2 linked regions of the Alloalcanivorax dieselolei B5 genome follow. The protein of the gene in region 1 interacts with the protein of each later gene in a pairwise test. Links are inferred from orthologs where the notes say so. Each region holds a gene or a part of one and is shown on either strand. Other genes may lie near its edges. The genes, in order: def and B5T_RS13030.

What was found.
Region 2: the proteins of def (region 1) and B5T_RS13030 interact in binary tests that used the Escherichia coli proteins (3 or more experiments, as listed by UniProt). The link is inferred for Alloalcanivorax dieselolei B5 from one-to-one orthologs.

Annotation. Positions count from the first base shown.
Region 1 is NC_018691.1:121,706-129,692, forward strand. Bases 2,576-5,515 are described here. They hold def (peptide deformylase), read right to left. Parts: upstream 4,329-5,515; coding sequence 3,822-4,328; downstream 2,576-3,821. Other genes in these bases: rsmB (16S rRNA (cytosine(967)-C(5))-methyltransferase RsmB), read right to left, coding at 2,576-2,780; fmt (methionyl-tRNA formyltransferase), read right to left, coding at 2,773-3,738; B5T_RS00590 (LysM peptidoglycan-binding domain-containing protein), read left to right, coding at 4,479-5,515. Outside these bases: Trk system potassium transporter TrkA, read right to left, coding at 86-1,462; more of rsmB, read right to left, coding at 1,476-2,575; more of B5T_RS00590, read left to right, coding at 5,516-5,549; DNA-processing protein DprA, read left to right, coding at 5,607-6,677; B5T_RS00600 (L-threonylcarbamoyladenylate synthase), read left to right, coding at 6,793-7,341; hemF (oxygen-dependent coproporphyrinogen oxidase), read left to right, coding at 7,379-7,987. UniProt on the Escherichia coli protein: Removes the formyl group from the N-terminal Met of newly synthesized proteins. Requires at least a dipeptide for an efficient rate of reaction. N-terminal L-methionine is a prerequisite for activity but the enzyme has broad specificity at other positions.
Region 2 is NC_018691.1:2,928,501-2,936,467, forward strand. The notes cover bases 3,283-6,202. They hold B5T_RS13030 (aspartate-semialdehyde dehydrogenase), read right to left. Parts: upstream 5,290-6,202; coding sequence 4,276-5,289; downstream 3,283-4,275. Other genes in these bases: B5T_RS13025 (FimV/HubP family polar landmark protein), read right to left, coding at 3,283-3,747; asd (aspartate-semialdehyde dehydrogenase), read right to left, coding at 5,450-6,202. In the rest of the region: tRNA pseudouridine(38-40) synthase TruA, read right to left, coding at 1-544; more of B5T_RS13025, read right to left, coding at 643-3,282; more of asd, read right to left, coding at 6,203-6,562; leuB (3-isopropylmalate dehydrogenase), read right to left, coding at 6,619-7,695; leuD (3-isopropylmalate dehydratase small subunit), read right to left, coding at 7,722-7,967.

The sequences.
Region 1 (7,987 bases):
ACACGCAACACGCAAAAAAACGTGGGCTGGAAAGTGGCACTTGCGAGCGTGCAAGCGTGTTGGCGTGTCAGCGTGCATGCGTTTCCTAGAAGAACGTGAACCCGACCTGGAACAGTTTTTCCACGTCGCGAATACGGCGCCGGTCGATCAGGAACAGGATCACGTGATCGTTCGGTTCGATCACCACATCGTCATGGGCGATCAGTACCCGTTCACCGCGTACCACGGCGCCAATGGTGGTGCCTTCCGGCAAGTCGATGTCCTCGATGGCGCGGCCCACCACCTTGGAGGATTTGGCGTCGCCGTGGGCAATCGCCTCGATGGCCTCGGCGGCGCCGCGGCGCAGCGAATAGACATTGACCACGTCACCACGGCGCACATGGGTGAGCAGGCTGCCGATGGTGGACTGTTGCGGTGAAATGGCAATGTCGATGTCATGGCCCTGAACCAGGTCCACGTAGGCGGGGTTGGCGATCAGTGTCATCACCTTGCGCGCGCCCAGGCGTTTGGCCAGCAGCGAGGCCATGATGTTGGCCTCGTCGTCGTTGGTCAGAGCGCAGAACACATCGGTGTTCTCAATGTTGGCCTTGAGCAATTCGTCGCGATCCGTGGAGAGGCCCTGCAGCACCACGGTGTGCTCCAGTTTTTCGCCGAGCCAGTCGGCCCGTTGCGGTGAGCGCTCGATGACCTTGACGTTGTAGCGGTGCTGGATGCTTTTCGCCAGGCGATAACCGATGTTGCCGCCGCCGGCGATGAGAACGCGCTTGTAGTTGTGCTCCAGCCGGCGCAGCTCGCTCATTACCGCGCGGATGTCGTTCTTGGCGGCGATGAAGAACACTTCGTCGTCCGCCTCAATGACCGTGTTGCCTTCCGGAATGATCGGCCGGTTACGGCGGAAAATCGCCGCCACCCGGGTATCCACATTGGGCATGTGCTTGCGCAGTTCGCGCAGCTCGTTGCCCACCAGCGGGCCGCCGTAATAGGCGCGCACGGCCACCAGCTGCACCCGGCCGCCGGCGAAATTCACCACCTGCAGAGCGCCGGGATGTTCGATCAGACGCTTGATATAGTCGGTGACCACCTGCTCGGGACTGATGATCACGTCGATGGGAATGGCGCTCTCGTTAAACAGCTTGTCGGCGCGGCTGGTGTAATGGGCGGTGCGGATGCGGGCGATCTTGGTGGGGGTGCGGAACAGGCTGTAGGCTACCTGGCAGGCGACCATGTTGACCTCGTCGGAGTTGGTCACCGCGATCAGCATGTCGGCGTCCTCGGCGCCGGCGTCCTTGAGCACGCTGGGATAGCAGCCCATGCCCTGCACCGTGCCGATGTCGAGACGGTCCCCCAGTTCCCGCAGGCGCTCGCCATCTGTATCAATGACGATGATATCGTTGCGTTCGCCGGCGAGGTTCTCCGCCAACGTGCCGCCCACCTGGCCGGCACCCAGAATAATGATCTTCATGATCGTGGTCCGATCACCCCATGGTTTTGCGCAGGCGGGCCAGATAAAAACCGTCCGGCCCCTGATCCCGCGGCAGCAATTGCCAGCCCCGCGCCGCCGGTGACGCGGCGCCAATGCCCGGCGTGTCCTCGGTGGCGTCTTCGGTGCGCTCGAGGAACGCACTGATTTGCTGATCGTTTTCGGCGCGCAGCACCGAGCAGGTGGCGTACACCAGCGTACCCCCGGGGCGCAGCAGCGGCCATAGTGCATCCAGCATGCGCGCTTGTAAATCCACCAGGGCCGGCAGGTCCTGGCGGCGGCGATGCCATTTCACATCCGGCTGGCGGCGCAGGATGCCGGTGGCTGAGCAGGGGGCATCCAGCAGAATGGCGTCAAACGGCTCACCGTCCCACCAGCTTTGCGGGTCGGCGGCGTCACCCTGGAGCACGGTGGCCTCGGCGTCGAGGCGCTTGAGCGCCTCGCGCACCTGACGCAGACGCGATTCGGACACGTCCAGTGCCACCAGCCGTGCGCCGGGAAAGGCTTCGGCCAGCTGACCGGTCTTGCCGCCGGGCGCGGCGCAGGCGTCGAGCACGCGCGCGCCGTCCGGCATCGCCATCAAGGTCACCGGCAGTTGCGCCGCTTCGTCCTGCACCGTCAGTTCGCCCTCGGCGAAACCGGGCAGGGCGGTGACCGGGCGGGGTGGCGACAGATACAGCGCCCACGGAGAGAGAGCACCGGCACGGGCTTCGTCACCGAATTGTGTCAGCCAATGGTCGCGGTGGTGGTGCCGCTGATTCACCCGCAGGGTCAGCGGCGGTGGCGTCAGGCTGGCCTCGGCCATGGCGGCGGCCTGATCCGGCCAGTCGCTTTGCCACTGCTGCCAGAGCCAGTCCGGCAGCGACCAGCGCACCGCGTCGGGGTAGTCGGCGAAGGCGGTGGCGGCGTCAATACGGCTGGCCTTGCGCAACACCGCGTTGGCCAGGCCACTGGCCCAGCCCGCTTTCAATTTGCGGCACAGGTCCGGATAGGCATTGACCACCGCATGATCGGCGCGGTCGCTGAACCACAGTTCGTAAAGGCCGCACAGTAGCGCCAGCCGCACCGGCTGGGCACTGGGTTTGAGTGGTTTGCTCAGCTGTTGATTGAGCCAGTGATTGAGTGGGCGCAGGTAGCGGCAGACACCAAAGCAGAGGTCGCGCATCAGGCCGCCGGCGGCGCCATCCAGGGCCTGGGCGCGCAGCACCTCGCGCAGACTGGCGCCGTCGCCGCTGCCGGGCAGCACACGATTGAGGGCGCGTACCGCCGCCAGACGGGGGTTGGGGGCGGCCTCAGCCAAGATGGTCGCCCCGCGCGAACAGATCCGGGTGGCCGCGCAGTATCTCGGCCACGCTCATCGGCTTCTTGCCCGGCAACTGGATTCGTTGCAGCCGCAACGCGATGTCGCCGCAGGCCACCACCACGCCGTCGGCATCGGCGGTGATGATGTCGCCCGGCTCCTGCAGGGTGGTGTCGGCGTCGCACTCCTGGGCTTCCCATACCCGCACCGCCTTGCCATCCAGATCAAACCAGCACACCGGCCAGGGATTGAACGCGCGAATGCGACAGCTCAGGGCCCGCGCCGGCAGGCGGAAGTCCAGGCGGGCTTCTTCCTTGCTCAGCTTGTGGGCGTAGGTGACGCCGTCGTCCGGTTGCGGCTGGGCCCGCTGTAAATGGCCGGGCAGATCCTCCAGCACCGTGACCAGCAGGCGCGCGCCTTGCCCGGCCAGCCGGTCGTGCAGTTCTCCGCCAGTTTCATGGTCGCCGATGTCCAGCGCTTCGGCGAGCAGCATGGGGCCAGTATCGAGGCCGGCGTCCATGCGCATGATGGTGGTGCCGCTTTGCCGGTCACCGGCCATGATGGCGCGCTGGATCGGCGCCGCGCCACGCCAGCGCGGCAGCAGTGAAGCGTGCACGTTGACGCAGGCGAGCCGGGGGATATCCAGCACCGCCTGGGGGATGATCAGGCCGTAGGCGACCACGATCAGCGCATCCAGCCCGAGATCGCGAAGTTGGGTCTGGATCGCTTCGTCCTTAAGGGTGGTGGGTTGCAGAACCGGGATGCCGGCGCTTTCCGCCAGTGCTTTGACCGGCCCCGGCTTGACCTTCTTGCCGCGACCGGCGCCACGGTCCGGCTGCGTCAGCACGGCGACAACGTCGTGAGGGCTGTCCAGCAGCGCCTGCAGGCAGCTCGCGGCGAAGTCCGGCGTGCCGGCGAAGGCCAGCCGTAAGGGAGAAGACTGTTCGGAATGGGCCACGATGGTGATCCGTCTCCAGGAAACGGGGCGGTGCTGCCGCCCCGGGGGAATGGATGTCAGAGTCTGCGCGCGCTGTCAGGCGCTCAGGCTTGCTGGCGGTGGATCTTCTGCAGTTTCTTCTTGATGCGGTCACGCTTGAGCCGTGATACGTAATCCACGAACAGCTTGCCGTCCAGATGATCGATCTCATGCTGGATGCAAGTGGCGAGCAGGCCATCGGCCTCCATCTCAAACGGATTTCCGTCCCGGTCCAGGGCCTTGATCATCACCCGCGCCGGCCGCTCCACCTGCTCGTAGAAACCGGGCACCGACAGGCAGCCCTCCTCATAGGGGGCAAGATCCCCGGTGAGCGGGGTGATCTCCGGGTTGATGAACACCAGCGGTTGATCCCGCTCCTCGGAGACATCGATCACCAGCAAACGCTGATGCACGTTCACCTGGGTGGCCGCCAGGCCGATGCCGGACGCTTCATACATGGTTTCGATCATATCGTCGATCAGTTTGCGAAGCGCGTCATCCACCTGTTCCACCGGTTTTGCTACGGTGCGGAGTCGGGGGTCGGGGAATTCAAGTATTTCCAGTTTGGCCATTTGGGGTCCCGGCTAGTCTGCTATTGCCAGACTACTTTAGATTTGGTTGCTAACTCTATGATCACGTTGCTAGTATCGAGAATCGGCTCACGCCGATTTGGGGGATGCATCCACAACGTGGGTGCTCATAATCATAAAAGGAAACCACTGATGATCAAAACGCTCCGGCGCCTGGCGGCGGCGTGCGCGATGCTGGTGGTGGCCGCCGGCGTTTCCGCCGTAACCCTGCGCGATAATCACCCGGACGTCTACTACGTCAAAAAAGACGATACTCTCTGGGACATCAGCGGGCGTTTCCTGGAACATCCCTGGCAATGGCCCGAGATCTGGCACGTCAATCCCGCCATCAAGAACCCGCATCTGATTTTCCCCGGTGACGCCATTCGTCTGTCCTGGGTGGACGGCGAACCGCGGCTGGAACTGGATCGCGCCAGCGGTGAGCAGAGCCGGTTGCCCGACGGCACCGTGAAGCTGTCGCCAAGGGTACGGGAAATGAGCCGTGAGGACGCCATTCCCGCGATTCCGATGAACGCCATCCAGAGCTATCTCAAGCAGGCCCTGGTATTGGAGCGCGCGGACATTGCCGCCGCGCCCTATGTGCTCGGCGGGCAGGATCGCCGCGTCATCTTTGGCGGCGGCGACACCGTCCACGCCCGTGACCCGGAACAGCGCTGGGCAAACGCCGAACAGCGCTATGGGCTGTATCGCGTGGGCGAGGAATACGTGGATCCGGTCACCGATGAAGTGCTGGGCTACGAGGCCCGTCAGGTGGGTCTGGCCTCGGTGGAGCGTATCGAGGAAGACATGGCCACCCTGCAGGTGTTGCGCTCTTCCGAGGATCTGCGGGTGGATGATCGGCTGTTCCCGCAACCGGATCAACGCGTGCGCGCCTTGCTGTATCCGCACGCGCCGGATGAAAAAGTGGAAGGCCGTATCATCCGCTTCTTCGACCGGATCAGCAGCGTCGCCCGCAACGACGTGGTGGTGATCAATCGCGGTGCCCGGGAAGGCATGGAGGAAGGCCATGTGCTGGATATCTTCCAGCAGGGCGAGCAGGTCCGGGACCGGCAGCAGGACGAGATGGTGCGCCTGCCCCGCACCCGCGCCGGTTCCCTGGTGTTGTTCCGGGTGTTCGAGAAAGTCAGCTACGGGCTGATCATGGAGTCCCAACGCCCGGTTTACATGAACGACGTGGTGGAAAGCCCGGAGGGCAGCTACTAGCCGCGGCGTCAGGCCGATCAACAGAGTCCATAACGCGCACAGGGAGGTGCGTTTTTTATGCGAGACCAGCTTGCGCGCCTGGCGTTGGCCAAGGCGTTCGACCCCGCTTCCATGCAGCTCGGCGAGGCCCTGCGTCGCCGGCCCATCGACGAAACCCCTCTGACCCGGTATGCCGAGGCCCTGCCCGGGCGCTTGCCGAATCCGAGCGAACGCCGGCGCTGGCTGACGGCCCCGGAATCCCTCGAGCCGCAGTGGCGACCGCTGGCCGCTCAGGGCTGGCGCTGGCTGGCCCTGGGGGACGAGGATTATCCGCCGCTGCTGGCGGATCTGCCGGACGCGCCGGGGGTGCTGGCGGTACTGGGCGAGGTGTCCGCGCTGGCGCGGCCTCAAATCGCCATGGTCGGGGCCCGTGGCGCCTCCGCCGAAGGGGAGGCCAACGCCTATCGTTTCAGCCGCTGTCTGGCCGCGGCGGGATTCGCCGTCACCAGCGGGCTGGCCCTGGGCGTGGACGGCGCCGCCCACCGTGGCGCCTTGGCCGCCCCCGGGATCACCCTGGCGGTGCTGGGGCACGGTCCCGGCGAGCTCTACCCGCCACGCCATCGCCGGCTGGCCGGGGAGATCGTCGCCGCCGGCGGCGCCCTGGTCAGTGAGTTCGCCCCGGGGCGCCCGCCTTCCCGGCGCTCCTTCCCACAACGCAACCGCCTCATCAGCGGCCTGAGCCTGGGTGTCGTGGTGGTGGAGGCGGCGCTGCGCAGTGGCTCCCTGATCACCGCCCGCTGTGCCGCCGAGCAGGGGCGGGAAGTGTTCGCCATTCCCGGTTCCATTCATAACCCGCTCAGCAAAGGCTGCCATAAATTGCTGCGGGAAGGGGCCAACTGGCTGGAATGTACCGACGATGTGCTGGCGGCGTTCGAGGACTTTCATCGCACCGTGGCGCACAGCCCTTCGCTTGTTGAAACGCCGCCGCCGTTGCTGCGGTATTTCATCGGCGGCGTGAATACCCTGGACCAACTTTGCGAGCGCTCCGGGCTGGCGCCGCCGGAGCTGACCGCGACCTTGCTGGAGCTGGAGCGGGAGGGGTACATCGAACGGGTCGGTGGCGGCTATATGAGCCGTCCGCCGGGTTGACCCGCCAAGGCTGTCGGGCAGCAATCCGTCCGGTGCTGGCGGGATGGCCGCTACAACGGGTATCCTACTTGCCGACCGGAGAGGCTCTCCCCATTCGTCCCGACGCGCTTTTTAAATGAATCTGCACTTGGACACAGCGGCCCGCATCATTCACGCGGGCGGCGTAATTGCTTACCCCACGGAAACCGTTTACGGCCTCGGTTGCGACCCGTTCAATCGTGAGGCGGTGAACAAACTGCTGGCGATCAAATCCCGCCCCTGGCGTAAAGGATTGATCATGGTGGCCGCGGATCTGTCCCAGTTGGACGGGCTGGTCGCTCTGAGCGAAGCCCAGCGCCAGCAGCTGGCTGATATCTGGCCGGCACCGGTGACGTACTTGCTGCCGGCCACCCCGGCGGTCCCGGAGTGGGTTCGCGGCGAACACGCCAAGGTGGCGGTGCGGGTCAGTCCGCACCCGCTGGTACGGGCTCTGGCCCGGGCCGTGGGCACGCCGATCATTTCCACCAGCGCCAACCGCGCCGGCCAGCCCCCTGCCCGCAATCGCTTTCAGGTCGCCCGGGCAATGGGGGCGGAGCTGGATTTCATCGTCACCGGTGACTGCGACCCCAGGGCTCGCCCTTCCACCATTATCGATCTGGAAACCGGGCGGGTAGTGCGGGCCTGACCTCCGCGACCGCCGGGATAACCACGGAGTAATGCCGATGACCGATGTGGCGCCGCAAGCGGTAAAGCACTATCTGCTTGAGCTGCAGGACCGCATTTGCCGGGAGCTTGAGGATGAGGACGGCGGAGCCCGCTTCATCGAGGACGCCTGGGAGCGTCCGGAAGGCGGCGGCGGCCGTAGCCGGGTAATCAGCGAGGGGGCAGTGTTTGAAAAAGGCGGGGTTAATTTCTCCCATGTGTATGGCGAGAGCCTGCCGCCTTCCGCCAGCGCTCAGCGGCCGGAACTGGCCGGACGTTCGTTCCAGGCCATGGGCGTTTCCCTGGTGCTGCATCCGCACAACCCCTACGTGCCCACCAGTCACGCCAATGTCCGTTTCTTTCTGGCGGAAAAACCGGGTGAAGCGCCGGTATGGTGGTTCGGCGGCGGCTTTGACCTGACGCCCTATTACGGTTTCGAAGAGGACGCGGTGGCCTGGCACAGTGTGGCGAGAGACGCCTGCGCGCCGTTCGGCGAGGATCTTTACACGGAGTTCAAAGCCTGGTGCGACCGCTACTTCTATCTGAAGCACCGGGACGAACCGCGTGGTATCGGCGGGTTGTTTTTCGATGACTTCAACCGGCTCGGTTTCGACCACAGCTTCGCCTTC
Region 2 (7,967 bases), 2.8 Mb from region 1 along the record:
TCCGGCCGCGCTGCTGAATGTCCAGCCGGTGCAGCGTCTTGATCGGCGACTTGGCCTGGCAATGCACACAACGGTAGGAGGTGAAGTCATGGGTCCCCAGCAGCGCCCGGGCGGCATCGGCCATCCGCTGCACATCCAGCGGCCGGTGGTTCCAGGTGACCTGACGGCGGAACAGCGCCGGCGGCGCGCCGGCATTGTAAATCACGTAGCGATAGCAGCGCCGGAAGGCACTGAAACGGGCGTGAAAGTCGTCGCTCACCGGCACCGCCCAGCGAATCGCCACGTCGTCGGGCAAAAAGCGGTTGCCGCCCATGACCCAGGCCTTCATGTCGCGATTGGCGTTTGAATCGAAATGGCACACCTGGCCGGTAGCATGCACACCGGTATCGGTGCGGCCGGCACAGATCAGCGTCACCGGATGATCCGCCACCCGCGACAGGGCCTGCTCCAGGTGCCACTGCACCGTGCGTACGCCGTCCGCCTGGGTCTGCCACCCATGGAAACGGCTGCCATCGTATTCCACCGCCAACGCGATCCGGGTCATGATGGGCCTGTTTTTTCACGCCAAAAGGAAGGGGCGATACCTTACGGCATCGCCCCCTTTTTTTACAGAACGGCGTTTTCGCTTACACGTAATACGCCTTACTCGACGCGCTCCAGCAACTGGCGGGCATCGTCCCGCTGGCTGTCACTGCCTTCGCTGATCACCTCGTTAAGGATATCCCGGGCGCCTTCCATGTCCCCCATCTCGATGTAGGCGCGGGCCAGATCCAGCTTGGTGGCGTTCTCATCGGTTTCCGCCAGGAAGTCGAAATCATCGTCCTCGTCGGCGGCCACCGGCGCGGCCGGTTCCTGAACTTCGCTGGCCGGCGGTTCAGCAGGCGCCGGAGCCTCGAAGGCCTGGTCCCCGAACGCCTCCGTGCCGGCCTCGGCGGCCGCCGGCTCGGTCAGTTCGATCGCCTCCTCCGGAGTTTCATCGGCACCGGCATCGTCCAGATCCAGGCCATCCAGGGAGAATTCGAAGGTGTCATCCCCCTGATCCTCAATGCCCACTTCGCCCTGGTCGTCGCTCTCCAGTTCGGAGGCCGGCGCAGGGACCGACTCGGCAGCGGGCTCGGCCTTGTCGCCGTCCCATTCCAGTTCCAGGTCGTCCAGTTGGAACTCCAGCGAGTCCGATCCTGAAGGCGTCGTCCCGGCCACCGGTTCCTCCCGAACGGCGTCCACCGGCGTCGAGTCCAGCTCCAGGCCCTCGATGTCATCGCTGTCGTCGGTGTCATCCGCGCCGGAAGAAAAATCCAGATCATCCAGATCCAGGCCATCCGAACTCACCGGGGTATCGTCCCGGACCGTCAGCGTGGAATGGGTCAACGGCTCCTCGTCCAGGGCCAAGGCCTCTTCCGGGTCGTCGTCGATCAGCACCGGTTCGTCGTCATCGGCCTCGCTCGGCGGCGCCTTGTCATCGTCCAGACTGAACTCGAAGTCATCCAGATTGAGCGGGTCCTCTTCCCCTGCCCCGTGCTGATCGTGCTCCGACGGGGCCGGCGCGCTGAAATCACCGGCCAGATCCAGTTCCAGATCGTCCAGGGATAACGGGGCGGACTCGTCCGTGCCGGCCTGCCCGCCACCGCCCAGCCGTTCGATGGCTCGGTCCAGTTCCACCGCGGTGCCGGCGTACAGCGCCGCCTGCTGCCGGAACGCCGCCTGATCCCCCATCTCGTTGAGCACTTCCAGCAGCCGCACTTTCAAATCGTTACGGCCCGGCGCCTGATTGATTTCATTACGGAGGAAATCCGCCGCCTGCGGGTAGCGGCCATAGGCCACATAGACTTCCACCTCTTCCAGCGGATCCTGACTGGCGGCCGCGGCGGTACGGGATTCATCCTCTTCATCGACGTCGCCGGCGCCGGTCCGCGCCACCATCGGGTCCTGCCCGGACGGCCCTTGGTCTTCGTTGTCGCCGTCATCCGTCAGCGGCATCAATGGCGGCAAAGCGTCCTCCTCCGGGTCACCCTTGCCGCCCTGGCGGCGGCGCAATGCCAGCAGCAGAAGCAGCAACAGCGCCGCCACGGCGGCCCCCAGATACAGCAGATTGCGCATCACCCAGTCCAGCCAGCCGGAGGACGCCGGGGCGGCGGGCTCGGTTGCCGGCGGCAGCGGACGCACGGAAGCGGCACTGTCAGCGCCGCTTGCCGGTTGGGACAGAGGTTTCGGCGCGGCCTCGGCGGCGCCGTCGGGCCTCTCCATAGTAGAAGAGTCCATAGTAGAAGAGTCCATGGCGGCGGAGTCGGCCGGCGGCGAGGTGGCCGCCGCCGGGTCCTCTGTTTCCGCTGACGCCGGCTCTCCCGGGGCCCGTTGCTCAGGGGTTATCTCCGCGGGGGTTATCCGCGCAGGCGCGAGCAATGCCTCATCCACATTGCCATCGCCCTCGCCTTCCCGAAGCTGCCGCAAGGCCTCCTGAAGCGCCGCGATCTTCTCGTTTTGCAGACGCAGCATTTCGCCACTGGTGCCCAGTTGCTCGTCAAGCTCATCGATGCGGCTGCGCAGCTCATTGTTTTCCCGGCTCAGCCGGTCCAGATTCTCGTCACGGATAGCCAGTTCGTTCTGCAGCGCGGCGGTGGCCGCCTCGCCATCATCGCCAGTGCCATCACCGTCACGGGCGGCGGCGGTGGCATCCGGCGCCACCAGCGTGACCCGGCCACCATCGTCTTCCTGCTCCACTGGCGCGGCATCGCTTTGCTCGGTGGCATCCAGTTGCGCCGCCGCCAGCGTTTCCTCCGCATTGGTGCTAGCCGCCCGCCGCTGGCGCCATTCGCTGGTCTGATCGGCTACCCGCCGCATGGCTTCGCTGCTGGCGATCGCCGCCGCCTGACGTTCGCTGGGCAGCCGCAGCACCGCGCCTTCCCGCACCAGATTGATGTTGCCGTCGATGAAGGCTTCCGGGTTCATCTCCTGAATCGCCATCATCATCTGCTGGACGGAGACCCCGCCGCCGGGGCGGTGATCAGCGGCGATGCGCCACAGGGTATCGGACGAGCGCACCCGGTAGCGGTCATTGCTTTCGTTCAGAGTGCCACGCCCCGGTGTCGCGCCGCTGGCGGTGCCGCCCTGGTCCGAGTCCGCTTCCGCTTGCTCCGGTTCCGGCTTCGGTTCCGCGGATTCGGCCACCGGCTCGGCGGCGGTTTCCGTCTCGTCTCCTGGTTCTCCTTCCGTCTCCTGGTCACTGACGGCGGGCGCCAGGGCTTCGGGCTCCGGCGCGGGCGGTGCCGGTTCCGTCTTCGGCTCCGCTTGCGGCAGAACCGGCACCGGCGCCGGTTGAACCTGGGCGGCACTGACCGCCTCACCACCGGCATCGTAGCTGGGCGGATCCAGCAATACGGTGTATTCGCGCACCAGACGGCCGGTGGGCCAGAGGATTTCCACCAGGAAGTTGAGATAGGGCTCACGCACCGGCTGGCGGGAACGGATGTGCAGCACCCCGTCGCCCTCGCCGGTGAAGGTCACCTCGAAAGTCAAATCATTGAGGAAATAGCCGCGCTCCACCCCGGCGGTGTCGAATTCCGCTTGCGGGGCCAGATTGACCACGATTTCCTCTGTCGACAGCCGTCCGGTTTCATGCAGGACGACGTCCATCTCCAGCGGCTGGTTCAGATAGGAGTTAAGCTCGTATTCCCCCACCCCCAGAGCAGCCGCAAGCCCCGGCGTCATCGCCGCCAGCGCGACAAACCCTATGCCAAATTTTCGGAGCATGTGGTTGAACCCCAGTTACTTATTCTGTATTCCCCGCCCTCTGAGCCGGCAGGCACGCTGCGGATTTCTTTCCGCGAGTCTCGGAATAAGGTCTGGAACAATCCAGAGAAAACAAACCTTATTCTGAGACGCTCTGGTCAGAAAGTCCGCATTCGATTGTGCCCGACGACGGGGTATAAACCTAGAAACTGCGTCACATATTGCTAGTAAGTGCGCATTTTTCATGGTTTTTTCGGAAAAATGCGCGCCCAACCGTGAATTGAAACGCCCCCATCCCGAGCCGTCAGGGCGGCCCGAGAGCTACGACTTTATTCTGGTGGGATGGGGGTTGTCGAGGGGGTAAGCACTTCCTTTGCCCGCGAATTGCCTCTGGCCCGCATACACGTCGCTACAAGGCCTTTGTAGGAGCCAGCCCTGCTGGCGAATCTTTTGCCGGGCCCTCATTCGCCAGCAGGGCTGGCTCCTACAGGGGCTGAGTGGTCTGGTCCGTGGGAAGCCGCCTTGGCAGCGAATGGTGTGCATGCGGGCTCACGCTCCGGCGAGCAGTTGCTCCACCAGCAGGACGGCATTGCGGGCGGCGCCGGCCTTGATGTTATCGGCCACGGTCCAGAAGCTCAGTTCGCCCTGCCCGTCCACGTCTTCCCGGGCGCGGGCCAGCCGCACCAGCGGCTCTTCCTTCACCTGCCGCACCGGGGAGGCACCATCGCCCTCACCGCCGTCATCCTGGGCCAGACCCGGCGCCTCGTCCCAGCAGGCCTGTGCCTGAGCCAAGCCGATGGGCAAGCTGCCACGCACCACCACCACCTGAGAAAGGCCGTGGAACACCGGCACCTGCACACAGCTGACATCCACGGCCAGGTCCGGGCGTCCGAGCACCCGCCGGGCTTCCAGCATCAGTTTCAATTCCTCGCTGGTATAGCCGTTGTCCTGCGGACGCCCGACGGTAGGCAGCAGATTGAAGGCGTATTGCGGTTCCGCGCCTTCGCTGGCCTCCATGCCATTGAGCAAACGCGCGCTCTGGCGGGCCAGACGCTCCACGCCATTGCGCCCCGAGGAGGAGGCGGCTTGCAACTGGGTCACCGTGACCCGCTGCAATTCGGAGATCGCCATCAGCGGCTTCAACGCCAACATCAGTTGCACGGTGGCGGCGTCGGCGGCGGCGGCCAGGTTACGCTCGCGGGCGGCGGGAATCTGTTCGTCGTTGACCCCGGCCACCAGCAACGGCACGTCCGGCTCGTAGCGAAACGCCGGCGACAGGTCCAGGACCATGGCTCCGGCATCCACCGCGCGCGGCGCCCATTCCTGGGACACCGCGGCGCCGGCGGCGAACACCACCAGCGCCACGCGGGAGAAGTCGAAGCCATCCAGCCGCTGCACCGTCAGCGAACGGCCGCCCACCCGCAACGACTTGCCTTCGCTCTCTTCGGAGGCCAGCAGGAACAGCTCTCCGTAAGGCACCTTGTGCTGCGCCAGTTGCTCCAGCAGGGCATCGCCCACCAGGCCGGTGGCACCAACCACCGCCAATCCGGGTTCCATCGACATTGCATTTTCCTCCAGGACGACTGCCGTCCCATGGTTGGGAACAGCGCTTACACGCAACACGCCGGCACGCCAACACGCCAAACCCGGCTCATGAGGGTCGTGCAACGCCCCCCGGGTTTTAGCGTGCCAGCGTGCCGGCGTGCAAGCGTGCCAGCGATATTTATCTTTCCAGCAGAATCCGCAGCATGCGGCGCAGCGGCTCGGCGGCGCCCCACAGCAACTGATCACCGACGGTGAAGGCGTTGAGGTATTCGCCGCCCATGTTCAGCTTGCGCAGGCGCCCCACCGGAACGGTCAAGGTGCCGGTTACCGCCGTCGGCGTCAGATCACGCAGCGTCGCCTCTTTCTCGTTGGGCACCACTTTCACCCAATCGTTGGCTTCGCTGAGCAGCGCATGGACTTCGTCCAGCGGCACATCCCTGGTCAGTTTGACGGTCAGCGCCTGGGCGTGGCAGCGCATGGCACCGATGCGCACACAGGTGCCGTCCAGCGGGATCGGTTGGTCGCCGCGCCCGAGGATCTTGTTGGTCTCGGCCTGGGCTTTCCATTCTTCCTTGCTCTGGCCGTTTTCCATTTCCTTGTCGATCCACGGCAGCAACGAGCCGGCCAGCGGCGCGCCGAAATGCTGTTGCGGCAGATCGCTGGAACGCATGGTGTCCGCCACCTGACGATCAATGTCGAGAATGGCACTGGCCGGGTCCGCCAGTTTGTCCGCCACGGCACCGTGGATGGTGCCCATCTGCGCGATCAGCTCGCGCATGTTCTGGGCGCCGGCGCCGGAGGCCGCCTGGTAGGTCTGGGCGCTGGCCCACTCCACCAGACCGGCGTTGAACAAACCGCCCAGGGCCATCAGCATCAGGCTCACGGTGCAGTTGCCGCCGACGTAATCCTTGACGCCGTTGTCCAGCGCCTGGTCGATCACCTTGCGGTTCACCGGGTCCAGCACGATGACGCTGTTGTCCTGCATGCGCAGCGCGGAGGCGGCGTCGATCCAGTAACCCTGCCAGCCGGCTTCGCGCAGTTTGGGATACACCTCATTGGTGTAGTCGCCGCCCTGGCAGGTGACGATGACGTCCAGTTTTTTCAGCTCATCGACGCTTTTGGCGTCGCCCAGCGCCGGAATTTCCTTGCCCACATCCGGGCCGGCCTGGCCCACCTGGGAGGTGGAGAAGAACACCGGTTCGATGTCCTGGAAATCGTTTTCCTCACGCATGCGGTCCATCAATACGGAACCGACCATGCCACGCCAGCCGATAAAACCGACTTTCTTCATTGAGACTTGTCTCCCGAAGGGGTTGCCCCTTCTTAATCTATGGGTTCAGGCGCCGATCAACCGCGAGCCAGTGCTTCGGCCACGGCGGCGCCCATTTCCTCGGTGCTCACTTTGCGCGTGCCCTCGGTGTAAATATCCGCGGTACGCAGCCCCTGGTCGAGAACCTGCTCCACCGCGGCCTGGATCGCATCCGCCACGTCGCCGCGCTCCAGACTGTAGCGCATCAGCATGGCCAGCGACATGATGGTGGCCAGCGGGTTGGCGATGCCCTGGCCGGCGATATCCGGCGCCGAGCCGTGGCAGGGTTCGTACAGGCCCTTGCGGTTTTCGTCCAGGGACGCGGAGGGCAGCATGCCGATGGAGCCGGTGAGCATGGCGGCTTCATCGGAGAGGATGTCACCGAACAGGTTGCCGGTGACGATCACGTCGAACTGTTTCGGCGCGCGCACCAGTTGCATGGCGGCGTTGTCCACGTACATATGGGAAAGTTCGATATTCGGGTAGTCCTTGGCGGCGTCGGTGACCACCTCTTTCCACAGCTCGGTGACTTCCAGCACATTGGCCTTGTCCACCGAGCAGACCTTGTTGTTGCGCTGGCCGGCCAGTTCGAACGCCACCTTGGCGATACGGCGCATTTCCGATTCGGAATAAACGTCGGTGTTGAAGCCGACCCGCTCGCCGTTCTCCTCACGGATACCGCGCGGCTGGCCGAAATAGATGCCGCCGGTCAGTTCACGGACGATGAGAATATCCAGGCCCGACACCACTTCCGGTTTCAGCGAGGAGGCGTCCGCCAGTTGCGGGAACAGAATCGCCGGGCGCAGATTGGCGAACAGGCCCAGCGAGGAGCGCAGCCGCAGCAGGCCACGCTCGGGGCGCTTGTCCCGTTCGATGGTGTCCCACTTGGGACCGCCGATGGAACCGAACAGAATGGCGTCGGCGGCGCGTGCCTTGTCCAGCGTGGACTGCGGCAGCGGATCGCCGTGCAAATCGTAGGCGGCGCCGCCCACCGGCGCCTCGTCCAGGCTGATGTCGAGGCCGAAACGCTGCTCGGCGGCACGCAGTACGCGCACCGCTTCCTGGACGATTTCCGGGCCGATGCCGTCACCCGGCAGAATCAGAATGTGGCTCATGGTTCGCTTCCGTGGTGTTGTCCTGATCAGTGGTTCGCGTGCTCGGCGAACACCCAGGGCTCGCGGGCCCGGCGGCGTTCCTCGTAGGCACGAATGGTGTCCGCTTCCTGCAGGGTCAGGCCGATCTCGTCGAGGCCGTTGAGCAGGCAGTGTTTGCGGAACTCATCGATGTCGAAATCGTAGGCCTTGCCGTCCGGCGTGCGCACCTGCTGGGCTTCCAGGTCCACGGTCAGACGCAGTCCGGGATTGGCCGCCTCGGCCTGAAACAGTTC